4 regions of the Paenibacillus sp. J31P190 genome follow, and region 1 is predicted to be linked to each of the others. Evidence: riboswitches for the same ligand, from Rfam matches in the RefSeq annotation. Region 1 holds a riboswitch; each other region holds the start of a gene.

What was found. A riboswitch is a leader RNA that binds a small molecule or an ion and turns the genes downstream of it on or off. The one in region 1 is predicted to bind cyclic di-GMP.
Region 2: it holds a riboswitch for cyclic di-GMP, as region 1 does, so the genes downstream of both, AC58U0_RS23470 (NADPH-dependent F420 reductase) here and AC58U0_RS27805 (stalk domain-containing protein) in region 1, are expected to answer to the same signal.
Region 3: it holds a riboswitch for cyclic di-GMP, as region 1 does, so the genes downstream of both, AC58U0_RS13655 (C40 family peptidase) here and AC58U0_RS27805 (stalk domain-containing protein) in region 1, are expected to answer to the same signal.
Region 4: it holds a riboswitch for cyclic di-GMP, as region 1 does, so the genes downstream of both, AC58U0_RS11225 (response regulator) here and AC58U0_RS27805 (stalk domain-containing protein) in region 1, are expected to answer to the same signal.

Annotation. Positions count from the first base shown of each region.
Region 1 is NZ_JCAUAS010000020.1:123,019-126,169, forward strand. Features, by position in the region: gene AC58U0_RS27805 (stalk domain-containing protein) at 1-1,614, opposite strand, end outside; cyclic di-GMP riboswitch class I at 1,671-1,765, opposite strand; gene AC58U0_RS27810 (3D domain-containing protein) at 1,958-2,647, opposite strand; gene AC58U0_RS27815 (ArsR/SmtB family transcription factor) at 2,960-3,151, shown strand, end outside.
Region 2 is NZ_JCAUAS010000015.1:30,065-33,215, reverse strand. Features, by position in the region: gene AC58U0_RS23475 (oxidoreductase) at 450-1,553, shown strand; cyclic di-GMP riboswitch class I at 1,622-1,708, shown strand; gene AC58U0_RS23470 (NADPH-dependent F420 reductase) at 2,026-2,628, shown strand; gene AC58U0_RS23465 (alcohol dehydrogenase catalytic domain-containing protein) at 2,967-3,151, shown strand, end outside.
Region 3 is NZ_JCAUAS010000006.1:48,791-51,941, forward strand. Features, by position in the region: gene AC58U0_RS13650 (ribonuclease H-like YkuK family protein) at 133-726, opposite strand; gene AC58U0_RS13655 (C40 family peptidase) at 833-1,786, opposite strand; cyclic di-GMP riboswitch class I at 1,952-2,039, opposite strand; gene AC58U0_RS13660 (hypothetical protein) at 2,159-2,452, opposite strand; gene AC58U0_RS13665 (thiamine pyrophosphate-dependent enzyme) at 2,523-3,151, opposite strand, start outside.
Region 4 is NZ_JCAUAS010000004.1:361,644-364,794, reverse strand. Features, by position in the region: gene AC58U0_RS11230 (hypothetical protein) at 195-542, opposite strand; cyclic di-GMP riboswitch class I at 876-964, shown strand; gene AC58U0_RS11225 (response regulator) at 1,094-1,456, shown strand; gene AC58U0_RS11220 (HD-GYP domain-containing protein) at 1,567-2,481, shown strand; gene AC58U0_RS11215 (winged helix-turn-helix transcriptional regulator) at 2,799-3,137, opposite strand.

The sequences.
Region 1 (3,151 bases):
CTCGTTAAATTTCAGTTCTTCTCCGTCAAGAAATACGCGAATCGGATCCTCCGCAATAGTTTGCTTGATTCTCTTGTTCACCCAGTACTCGCGCAGAGGAACATCGGCAATGTCGTGTAGAAAGATTGCATAGATTCCCGGTTTCTCAATTGCTGTATGAATCACATTTGAATTGTCCCCCAATAGCCCCCCCATATAAATCCATGAGTCAGACTCCAGTCGGAAAATGCCAAGCTTATCCCGAAATTTATGCGGTACTCTGCTCTCCATATAAGACATATTAAGCTGGATTTCTAACACCGTTTGATCCGGAAAATCGATATTCCACGGCAAGCTGACCATCATCTGTCCGCTCTGCATCGCCTTTGTGAGTTCCAAATTCTTGTCTTCCGCTGGTGCCAGCTTAATTTTGCCTAAAGTATCCTCGAATGCATATGGCGGCACGTCCAAGCTCACACTTTTATCCGAGGATGCAGGATGACCCTCTACTTGAGAATTTCCTTGTCTAAGTTCTTTGTATGTAAGCCCTTCTTTATAAAACCGTGTATCAAATTCAGCAGCTTGTGGCCTTTGCTTGACATCTGGTACAGCGGACGCAAGAGTTTCTTTCTTCGCCGTGGGTGTACCGCTTACTTGCAGCGAACTCAGCAAAATATTTCCGTCATTGCCCTGAAGTGCGACTTGATCATTGTAAATTCCGATCAGCTTAGACTCTGTGGTTTCGTTCGCGATAACGATTGATTCCCCGTATGTAAGCTCTCCAGCAGCAATCTCACTTTTCCCTCCATCCTCCGATGCTTGCCTCCAGACGATGAGATTGCTGCTAATGGCAAGCATCGTAGGCCAGGAAGTGTTTTTATCCATTTTCTTTTGGGCTAATACAGTAGGTACCGCATTCAGCTCATCCACATTCATCATTCTGACTTGAACTGTGTGTTCGTTAACTTGTTGCGTCCAGACGACCACTTTTCCGTTGAACTTAAAATTGATAATATATCCATCTACTGGATCCTTTATCGTCCTCGTTGTGCCTGAAGCGCAGTCATATAACAGCAAACTTCCTTTCTCATCCTGCATGATGATTTTCCCGTCCGCGACCTGCGGATAACGCCCTTTAACTAACTGTTTCGTTTGTTTCGACTCTAAATCGTAAACATATATGTAGCTGTCCGTCTTATTCATATAAGCTGCATATCGCCCGTCTGTCGTGAGGTTTTCAACCATAGTATGGTTTATAATCGACTCCGACTCACCCGTACGGAGGTTATGCAGCACCACTTCACGCCTATCGGCGAAATAAACTGCATAATCGCCTCCTGCCCATAGATCAGTTTTGTTTGTTTTCGTGTCGGTCAGCTGTTTCGTTTCCCCCGTGTCCAAATTACGGTAGAATATTTGATACAAATTCGTTGCATCACTACCAATCCAAACCAGGTCATCGCCTGAAATGAATGAATTATTATTAGATTTACGTACAGGGGCAGGATGAGAAGTTTGTGTATCCATAACCGTCACCGTCTGGTTAGCTAAAGCTGTATTCCCCTCTCCTAGAGTTGAGAGCAACATGGCCATTAAGCAGCCTAATACCATTTTTTTAAAATGTGTTTTGATCATTTCTCCAGCTCCATTCCTATAGAAAGCTTTTTTAGACAATAAAAAACCAAGCCCCTAAAGGTAACCCGGCTATCATCCCATGAAGTGTGACTCATGGCTTAGACCCGTGGCTTTGCGTCTCCACCTTTCGATGGATTTGCCTTTGTTCATTATCGCTTGGTTTTTAGGTATTTTTACTCATTCGATCTAGTTATTTAGAACTGACTGTTTTCCATATTAATCCACGTTATTTCAAAATTCAACACTTTTCTACAAAAAAGAGGAAATTTACACACAAAGTGTGTGCTTTCACACAAAAAGGCCAACCGGATGTTCCGGTTGACCCTAAACTCTGGCAAATCATTTAAACATTCTCTCTATCTAGCAAATAGACTTTCACGTTCTTTTTCACGCCAAAATCCTGAGCCTCATTCAAATCATTCATGAACACGTCAATTCTCGAACCGCGAATAGCCGAACCAATATCCTCCGCTTTACGAATGCCGATACCTTCAATAAACACCGTAGATCCTAAAGGGATTACAGCAGGATCCACTGCGATCGTGCGTCCTTCTTTGGCTTTAAGACCGCTAAATGTGATGCCATACATGGGATGGGAAGCCTTTTTGCCTGTTGATTCAAAGCCCGCCGTATAAGCTGTAAGGGTTGTGTTCAACACTTTTTTGATAATTTTCTTTTGACCATTTGGTAAACCAATCTCTGATTCATTCTTTGGAATCGTTAAACTTTGACCAATCGTTAGCTGATTCGGATTTTGAATATTGTTAGAGTTGATAAGATCATCTACGGTTACGCCAAAATCACGTGCAATTTTGAACAGCGTATCGCCTCGGTCCACTTGATACTGCGTCCTAGGCTGAGCTAGTTCAGCTTGAGCTGTTGCTTCTACAGGGCCTGCATTTCTTGCCATACTATACGTAGGAGGTAATTCCCCCCCATCTTCACTTTCAGGGTACGAATAGGCGGGCTGCACCTGCCACAAACAAAGCAGCAAAGGCAGCATCAAAGTAGCATAAAGAATTTTACGAAACATAGTAGTTCCTCCTCTTAAAAAATAGTAGAGTTATAGCTACTAGATTCGTCCAATTCGAAGATTTATATACGTCTCTTAATCATTTTTTCATATTTTAATAGATCGAGAACGCAAACCAAGGTGAACCAAGCGCTAAAAAACAAACTAAGAAAGCATAAAGCAGTATACGTAACGAATCTTGGTTTAAACTATAAATGTGAAAAGCAAAAAGACTGCCGGTGAGGCAGTCTTTTTGCTTTTCAACAAATTACGATTGTATCCATCCATTAATATTCCTTGACAGGAATATTCCATTCGGAGTATATTATGTGTATGAATAAGACTTTTAGCGCTCTAGCCGAGCCAAACAGCTTGCACATTGTCGAGCTTTTGCGTGACAGCCCCCTTACTGTCGGGGAAATAGCGGATCGGCTTGAGCTTCAGCAGCCACAAGTATCCAAGCATCTCCGCGTGCTGAGTGATGCAGAACTTGTCGAGGTACAACCCGCCGCGAATAAAAGAATC
Region 2 (3,151 bases), on a different contig from region 1:
TAGGATTATTTGTTGCAATCCCCCCTTGAAAGACAAAATTATAACTTTTTGGTTACTATATAACACAAAAGTAAGTACTATTCAATTTGGGGCTTATGCTTCATAATGAGTCTTGTGTGAAGCATAAATTAAAAGTAAGATGCTTCCGAAAATAAAGGAGGCCATATCGTAATGAATATGAGGAACAGTTTACAAGTTTAATTGAGGAGCGAATTCTTTGCTGGCTTGAACCTGTTGGTAAATGGGACAGCAAATTAACTAATCAAATATTTGATGAATATTTTAACGGGTAAGGCTGTTGCAAAACGTGAGAGTTCTTGTATAGATCCTTGAACTTAGAAACAGATTATTAATAATTCATTGGAGAAATTATTGTCGAGCCGTAGACCTTGGAGACTTAGTGATTTTTTTGGAAAAATAACTTATTGACATAAAAGGAGATACTTATCATGAAAACAACTAAAAAACTTCTTTCCACATATAATCTAGGAAATCTTACCTTGAAAAACCGAGTAGTAGTTGCCCCGATGACTCGCGTTTCTGCCGAAAAGAATGGAAATGCAACCGATAGAATGGCCCGATATTATGAAAGCTATGCTGCGGGTGGATTTGGTCTTGTGATTACCGAAGGAACATACACAGATGAAGAATACAGTCAAGGATTTTATTTTCAACCAGGAATCGCAAATGTTGAGCATGTCGGAGCATGGAAACAAGTAACTGAAGCTGTTCATGCTAAGGGTGGTAAAATTATATTGCAAATTGCCCATACTGGTGCTCTCAATATGGGTAATATTTATAAAAATGGGTCAGTGGCTCCTTCGGCTGTAAAGCCTTTAGGTGAGCAATCACCAGCATTTGGAGGTGAAGGCGAGTATGTAACGCCGAAGGAACTTACACTAGAAGAAATCAAAGCTATCATAGCCAGTTTTGCGGAAGCAGCTTTAAGAGCTGAACAAGCAGGGTTCGACGGGGTAGAGATTCACGGGGCAAGCGGTTATTTATTGGACGAATTTTTGACAGATTTCACAAATCTACGTCAAGATGAATATGGCGGATCAACTGAGAACCGTGTGCGTATAATCGCCGAAGTTATTAGAGCCGTCAAGGAGAAAGTTGGTCAACATTTTGTTGTCGGCGTTCGAATATCGCAGGCTAAATCCAATTACTTTGCGCACAAGTGGGCGAACGGTGAAGAAGACGCCCGAATCATTTTCGAAGCCATTGGCGCAGAAAAGCCCGATTATATCCACACCGTTGAATATAATGCCCATTTACCGGCCTTCGGGGATAGCGGTTCAACACTAGCTGAATTAGCAAAAAAATATGGAGATACGACTGTTATTGCTAATGGGCAACTGGATCAGCCAGAGGATGCCGAAAGGGCGCTGGAGGCAGGTTCAGATTTGATTTCACTAGGAAAAGCCGCACTAGCTAATCATGACTGGGTGTTCAAAGCAGAGAATGGTCTTCCGATGGAATCATCTTTAGAAAATATTTTGGGTCCTACACCTAATCTAAAGGACGAAGAATTGTATGGGTATGCGAAGTAAAGAATATCCCTATTGAAGAACAATAACGAGACTAATATGAGGATTTTTACAAAATAGATTTCTTGAAAATTAGATAAAGGCGAAACTGGCCGAAAGGCAGTGACACAAAGCCACAGATCTTCTCACTGTTCAAGTTTGACCGCCGGGTTACCCAAAATAACAAAAACACGGCCTATGGGTCGTGTTTTTGTTATTTGGAGAACTGGAGGGGAATAAGATATCAAAGCAGAATTTCAGTCGAAATTGCCCGTGATGGCTGGTAAAGGGAATATAAAAATTGTGCTAGTTGATAGGATCCGGAATGGTGCCGTCGCATAACCATGCTTGACGTATATCGAGCGGTTGATGTAGTGAATGAGGGGCACTTGTTTCAGATTCAAAAAAATTGCTGCCTTTTTTAAATTATATTGTAACTGTAACGGTTTCAGTTACGACTCGATAAAATAAATTAGATAATACCTGGGGGTGCGTAATGAAATTTGGCTTTATTGGAGCAGGAGTCGTTGCTCAAACGCTTGCGAAGCATCTGTTGCTGCACGGCCACGAAGTCATGCTGAGTAATAGCCGTGGTCCCGAAACGTTGTCGGAGCTGGTAAGTTCGCTCGGTGCTGGCGCGAAATCTGGAACGCCGTCAGAAGCAGCTGATCAGGACTACGTCATTTTGAGCGTAATGTGGTCGCAAGTTCCTGCAGCTTTGTCTATGGTTCCTGATTGGACAGGCCGCGTTCTTATTGATGCTACCAACCGTTTTGACAATATGGATTCCCTTGGTGACTTGTCAGAAGTGAATTCCAGTGAAATCGTAGCGCAATATGCTCCGGGCGCTCGTGTAATCAAAGCTTTCAACACAGTTCCGATGCAATGGATTCAGGATTATACGGAAAAGAAGCCGAAGACGGTCCTTTTCGTATCTGGAGACGACAGCCCGACAAAACAAGTTTTCCAAGAAATCTGGGAGGGATTTGGTTTTGCATGCATTGATCTTGGATCCTTAAGCCAAGGCGGTAGTCTTCAGCAAATAGGCGGTCCTCTCGCTGGGTTGAATTTAAATCTCTTGGAGAAATTCAGTGTTTGAAGCAACATTTAAGGGGTGATACGCTAACGCAACTGCAAACTTCTACTTGTCATCGCTAACCATGCATCCTTAAATGCAAGCTTGAATTGAAAGGGCTTCGGTCGATCATAGGTTCATAAAAGGTACGAAAAGAAAATTCCAGTTTCGTTGTTTTGCCCCTTTGCTGATTGATTTCTTCTTAGGTTGAGTCAAAGCGATCAACAGCGGAGAATTTTCGGAGATATCCGGAGATCTTGAACGTCTGATTGGCCGAAAACCAATGATAAAAAATGAAAATAAAGGGATGGAAATAGAAGATTCGTTTACTTTCCAATCCCTGTAGTCAAGGAGAATGAGATATGACACGCATAGGAAAACGCATCATCCAGTATCGCTTCGGCGATCCTAAAGAGGTTCTTCAGGTGGAGTCCGCAACTTTTGACCAACCACTTGCCGAAGGCGATGTGCTGGTCAGGATCACAAGGAGCGTGATTCATCCAGGTGATCTCCAGCTGATTGCCGCAAAGTCCGATTCGTCGGAAAA
Region 3 (3,151 bases), on a different contig from region 1:
CTCTCTAACCTTATAGAAGCATTATTTCGCTAAGAAGCTGAGGAATCCTCTTTTCGATACCTTCTCAACCAAACAAAACCGTCAGTTCCTATGATCGAGGAGACCACATCGAACTAACGGTTTCTATATCTCTTATAGGATGCCATCGATGACCTCACGATTCTCATAAATTGGCTGATACGGCTTCTTCGAAAAACGGTTGGCATAAGCCGAAGCTACATAACAATCCGGTTTAATAACAGGAACCATGCCGACGGATTCCACTCTCCTTACCATCTCTTGGACGAATTTAGCCGTCCGGTTCTTATTCTCATCGTCACCTGCATCGATATGAATAAACATATCAAAGGAAGCACCTTGATACAGATGTGGAAGAAGGATGTTTTCCATATCCTGTCGCTTAGACTCATCAAAATACATCGCAATCTCTTCACTCAGAGCAGTTTCCATCGAAAGTTTTTCTCTAATCGAATGCAGGGCCCGATGAACGATGACTTGACGATAACACGCCCACGCTCCTTTTCCTAACCGCTGGATAACTACACCAGTAATGAATTTCGTATGACCTTGGTGTACCTGACAATCCGTACCAATAATAAATTTGTAGGTTGCTACGGGGTCGTGACGCATGAAATGGAGAATGCGCTCGTGTACGGTATCTAGGTTTAATCCTCTTTCCGTTGTGTTCCGAAATTCCAGTGGATGGGTCGTCGTCAAAGGTTTCAAAGATAAGGTTCTTCCTTTCTTCTTAGAATGAGGAAGAAGCGGATGCTGAAGCTGCATCCGCCCCTATCTATAGTATATGGCAAATTTCCTCTGATCGAACCATCACTTAGCGTAAAACACGGCCGCCGTACAAAAATCGATTTTCCCATTGCTTCCCAGCGATCGTATCCATACGAACACCGCCGGATTCGATCGAATACGTATGCAGCATATTCCCATTTCCTAAATATAGTCCAACATGCGTGATCGGTTCTGTAAGAACGTTTACGTTATCATAATCTGATGCTTTACTCCCTTTGTAGCTGCTGAAGAACATCAGATCTCCACGTTTCAAGCTTGTCCACTCCTTACTAACAGGACCTAACGATTTAACATAGTTGCCTTGTGCTTGTGAATCGCTAGGTACGGATAATCGTAGAGCATCCCAGAACATCGTTTGAATGAAATCCGAGCAATCGAAGGTCGTGGTATCGTTGCGTTCCGAACCAAATTCATAAGGAGTGCCTAAGTAAACTTTACCAGCTGCAATAACGGCTTCAATTTCTTCGGCGAGAGGCAGATTGGGTTTGATGACGGAGAAATCAGTGCTTATGTATTTACTATTTGTGCTTATATAACCGCTAATTCCATTGGCATCTTGGATTTGGTACCAACTATCGTTGACTTTTTCTTTAACAAGGACGTCTTCCCCTTTACTAAGCATCCGAATAACCTTGGAGCCGGGTTCGGAAGCTGGAAGTGTGCGAAAGTTTACGCCATAAATGATTTCCGCATTGCTAATTATTTTTATGTATTTGCTATTCGTCGAAACATAACCGCTTACACCCTGCGCATCTTTGATTTTATACCAATTCGTCGTTGCAAAGTCCGTGACGGTGACAATTTCGTTTGTTTTCAATAAACGTATAACATTACTTGAAGTACTAGCTTGATCTCTGAAACTTACCCCCGAAACAATTTGGGCCTTCGTCGTTATCCCCTCATCTGCCTGAATAGCTGCCGGGACTACAAGAGTAAGCGCTAAAACTAGCATACCAAGAACTATCGTCCATTTTCTCATCGTCATACCTCCATAGGTTGATATCGCTCTAGCTGTATTTGAGTTACGTAAAAACCGAACTGACGAAATGGATACTTTGAACCTGACACCTCCTCTTCATCGTAAAAAGGATGACCCGTATGCCTCAACTGGGTCATCCTCTTCTTGTAGAAGGGTCCCATCGCATTCGACAGCTGGCTAGCACTCTGCCTTAGGCACGAGAGCCCCTGTAGCTTTGCGTCCCAAGCTTTCGCTCGGTTTGCCATTTCGTTGTGATGTTAATTTTTTCATTCGCATCCTTATTATAGTTTGAGCGGGTCCTTCACGAATATAGGCGAAAGGTTGCGTTTGTTGTCGAAATCATAGTGGCTGGGTACCTATTGACGCTATGGTTTATTTTTCCGGTTTACGGACTTCCGGTTTTCGTGTAAGAGGCCAAAACACTTGCAAATTAGGGTCATTTTTCAACTTCACATTGCAGAGCTTCATTTCCCCTTCCTCAAGCTCAGTCACATGCCAAGCATCCGTCTCCATTCCCCCAATGCTGTGTAGAAAAGCAGGAAACTGCTGCTCAGCCTCTTCTAAATCCGGCCAAAATTTAACGCCATAATAGGCTAAACCGTAGTGATTGACTTGTGTACATGTGAAAATCTGTTGCGATATTTTGTGCTGCAGTACATAGGGCATCTTTCATTCCTCCGATAAAAAGGCACGTTCACCATCATGGTGAATGTGCCTTCATTTTTATGATGACGACTTATAAATAAGCATTCTCATGCTTAGCTTTTAACATATTCCAACGACGTTCAACTTCCGTTTCGAACGATTTCAGGGAACCCTCATATTCAGGCTTCGTCATATGCTTCGTTTTCCCCATCGTCTTGAGCCAATCCGACAGTGGAATCTTCTTGCTCTTATCCTCCGGATTATACGTGATGGACGTAACCCCGTGCTCTACTTCATAGAGCGGGAAGAAGCAGGAATCTACCGCAGCTCCGACGATATTGGAGCCTTCCTGGTCATCCGACAACCAGTTGAGTGGACAAGCAATGAGAATTTTCCCATATACCAATCCTTCATTTTGGGCGTACCATTGTGCTTTCGCGGCTTTCTTCACAAGATCCTGCGGATACGCTTCCGACCCCGTAAATACATACGGAATATGGGTAGCAGCCATAATTTGGGCTGTATCCTTGTGATGGAACACTTTACCACCCTGATGCTTCCCAACGTTCGAAGTCGATGTGCGATGACCCATTGGCGTCGAGTAAGACAACTGCGCACCTGTATTCATGTATCCCTCGTTATCGTACTCGAGGATAATCATTTTATGATTGCGCAAAGCCGCTCCGATCGCCGGCCCCATCCCAATATCCATTCCGCCGT
Region 4 (3,151 bases), on a different contig from region 1:
GTATTCTTCGTGACCCCAGAAATATGCGCGTTTTGCCTTAAATCCAGCTATACAAAAAAAAAGAAAAGTACCCTTGATAGAAAGAAGCTTCTAATCAAGAGCACTTTTCATTGTAAACAATGTAAAGTGACATCCATTGGTATACATGTGGTTTCCTCTTAAGATAAATCAAAAGAGAACACCGCCCGACAAAACTATTCGGTTTGTTTAAGAATAATGTTCGTTATTGCCCATTGCGTCGGCGGATCATAGTCCCTTAATACCGCATCCATGGATAAGCCAAGTTCTTGCTCCAGCCTGTCCCGGATTCTCTTCTTGTATATAGAGGACATATAAAAATCGACTTCGTGTTTGAGCGTTGGCGCCTCGCCTTCCAATGCGGTTGAACGCGGAGAACGGCGATGCTTGGCATGAAAAGTAATAATGTTCTGATCAATGGAAACCTTCAGCAGTGTTGTGCCAAACCCGAACAACTCTTTGGAGATTTCGTTATAGAGGTGACACAGCTTCTTCTTGTATTCATTAGAATCTAGTTGTGGCATGGAATCACCTTCAAGATCAATTATCAATCCTTATGCATGTAAATCTAACTTAATAATACATAGGATTTCAGAATTAATCAAGAGAATCGTTCGTCTTTCTCACTGAAATCGGGCATAATTTACCTACATCACATCTAAATGATCCAATTTCCCGAATGTCTTACAAATTTTGCTTGATATTAGTGACGAATACACGTTAAAAAATCTCGGGCAGCATAAATCTAACTTGGTTAACACAATCAAGGGCTGCTTAAAGATCACCTTTAATACTAGTACTTTATTCCTACTAAAAAGAGTGCTATAATTTAACAAATGAATAGTAATTCTTCTGCTATACGATAAGAGCAAAGCTAATGAAAATTAGTGACGCAAAGCTAAAGGAGCTAAGGCGAAATACTTCGCTATGCTTGCCAGTTACCGAAGGAAGGGACATATCTACAACTCCCCTTATTCTTCTAATAAGGGGAGTTTTCCTTATGTAACGAATTATGGCAGCCATCTATTACAGTAAAAAGCTAGGTAGAAAGTCCCCCTGAAAGGTGATAATTAAAATGGCGAGACTAATGGTTGTAGATGATTCTATCTTTATGCGATTGATGATTAAGAACATCCTCTTAGAATTAGGGCATGAAATTGTAGCCGAAGCCTCGAATGGACTTGAGGCAATCTCTCTTTTTTTACAGCATTCACCTGACATGATTACGTTGGATATAACAATGCCCGAGATGGATGGAATTACTGCATTAAAGGAAATAAAAAGTTACAACAACGATTCAAAGATAATAATGGTATCGGCAATGGGGCAACAATCCTTTGTTATTGAAGCCATTACCCTTGGCGCAAGAGATTTTATTGTGAAGCCTTTTGATAAAGAGAGGGTAGCAGAAGCTGTAAAAAAGGTACTGAATACGTGAATGCCCACAGAGCTCTCCACCTAATGCCTCTCCAATCCACTTTTCAGACCCACGCATTAGAAAAAAACCTTAGCAAATCACAAAACTGAAACAGTTAGGCGGAATTTCCCATGCATTTACGATCTAAAGAAAGAGTAATCACATATTTTAGCCGTGATTATGTATTTCGATACGGATTCATTCTAACTCTACTAATGATGACGGTTTTACATGTATTTATTTTTCCAGAGTTTGATATATATGCTTTCTATCTTCTATCTGTTATATTCTTGGGCATCGGATTTTCGAAAAAACCGCTGGTCTTTCTAATCATTCTTTGTACTATGGTAGTTTTGTTGAGGTCCTATGTAGAATTCAAACAATTCCCTCCGATGGATTCTTTCATTTCTCTCTGGTGTGTGTATGTGATCATGACCCTTATTGCGGCAAGGATGGAAAATAATTATCAGAACAAGAGAAAAGTCACTTTTGACTTGATCTCAGCTCTAACGAAATCCTTAGATTCCAGAGATACATACACAGCGAGACATTCTGAGAAAGTAGCTAGTTATGCTTTAAAAATCGCTAAAGAGATGAAACTTTCAAGCGAGCAATGTGATGCCATTTATGTTGGCGGATTACTTCATGATATAGGTAAAATCGGTGTACCCGAATATATACTTTCAAATACAGGACGATTATCGGATGAGGATTTCAAAGTTATTCAAAAACACCCGGTCATCGGCTATGAAACAATTAAACATATAACTGAATTCAACAAAAACGGAATATTGGATATTGTTCTATATCATCATGAAAAATATGATGGAACAGGGTACCCACAAGGTTTAAAAGGCGAAGAAATCCCTTTATACGCTCGCATCATGGCTATTGCAGATTCTTATGATGCCATGACATCTACACGTGTTTATAGGGAACCTCTGAATAAAGAATTAGCTATTAACGAAATAAGCAAAAATAGAGGTTTACATTTCGATTCACATATAGCTGATCTCTTTATAGGGATATTAAATAGGGAAAAATAAGATTGGTGCAATCCTAAAAAATGGGCTGTTTCAATATGAAAACCAGAATTTGCTGAGGGGGAACGTCGATGTGCTATTTGGACGAAAACCCCCAGAAATCATGAGGAAGAGGAACGTCGATGCGTTATTTCGCTGTTTTTTGCCTCCGGATCATTCATTTTGATCAAATAACGCACTAACGTTCCGCTAAATAAAGTTCGGGTGACTTTCCTTTGGAGTCGAAGAAAACAAAAAAATGAGAAGGCATAACCTTGCCTTCTCATTTTTTTGTTTTCTGTGCTCCTAACTGAATTCATTTACATTTGAGACAGTATCTTTTATAAATTTAATCCAAATCTCTTTAATTCAACAAAAATACGTTCCAATCTCTTTCCTTTTTCCGTTAACGTATATTCAACACGAGGGGGAACTTCGGGAAACACTTTCCTTTCCAATACCCCGTGTTCCTCTAGTACCTTAAGACGGAGCGAGAGCGTTTTTGGACTAATGCCATCCATTGATTTCAACAAGTCGCTGAATCGCAGTGTACCTTCGATAAGAAGGTCCCGAATGATTAAAAAGGTCCATTTAGTCCCAATCACGTCAAGTGTTTTGGCAATGGGACAAGGCACGCCTGGTGTTCCTTTGCTCAGTACGATCGGTTCAATAGCATTCATATAAATATCCTCCA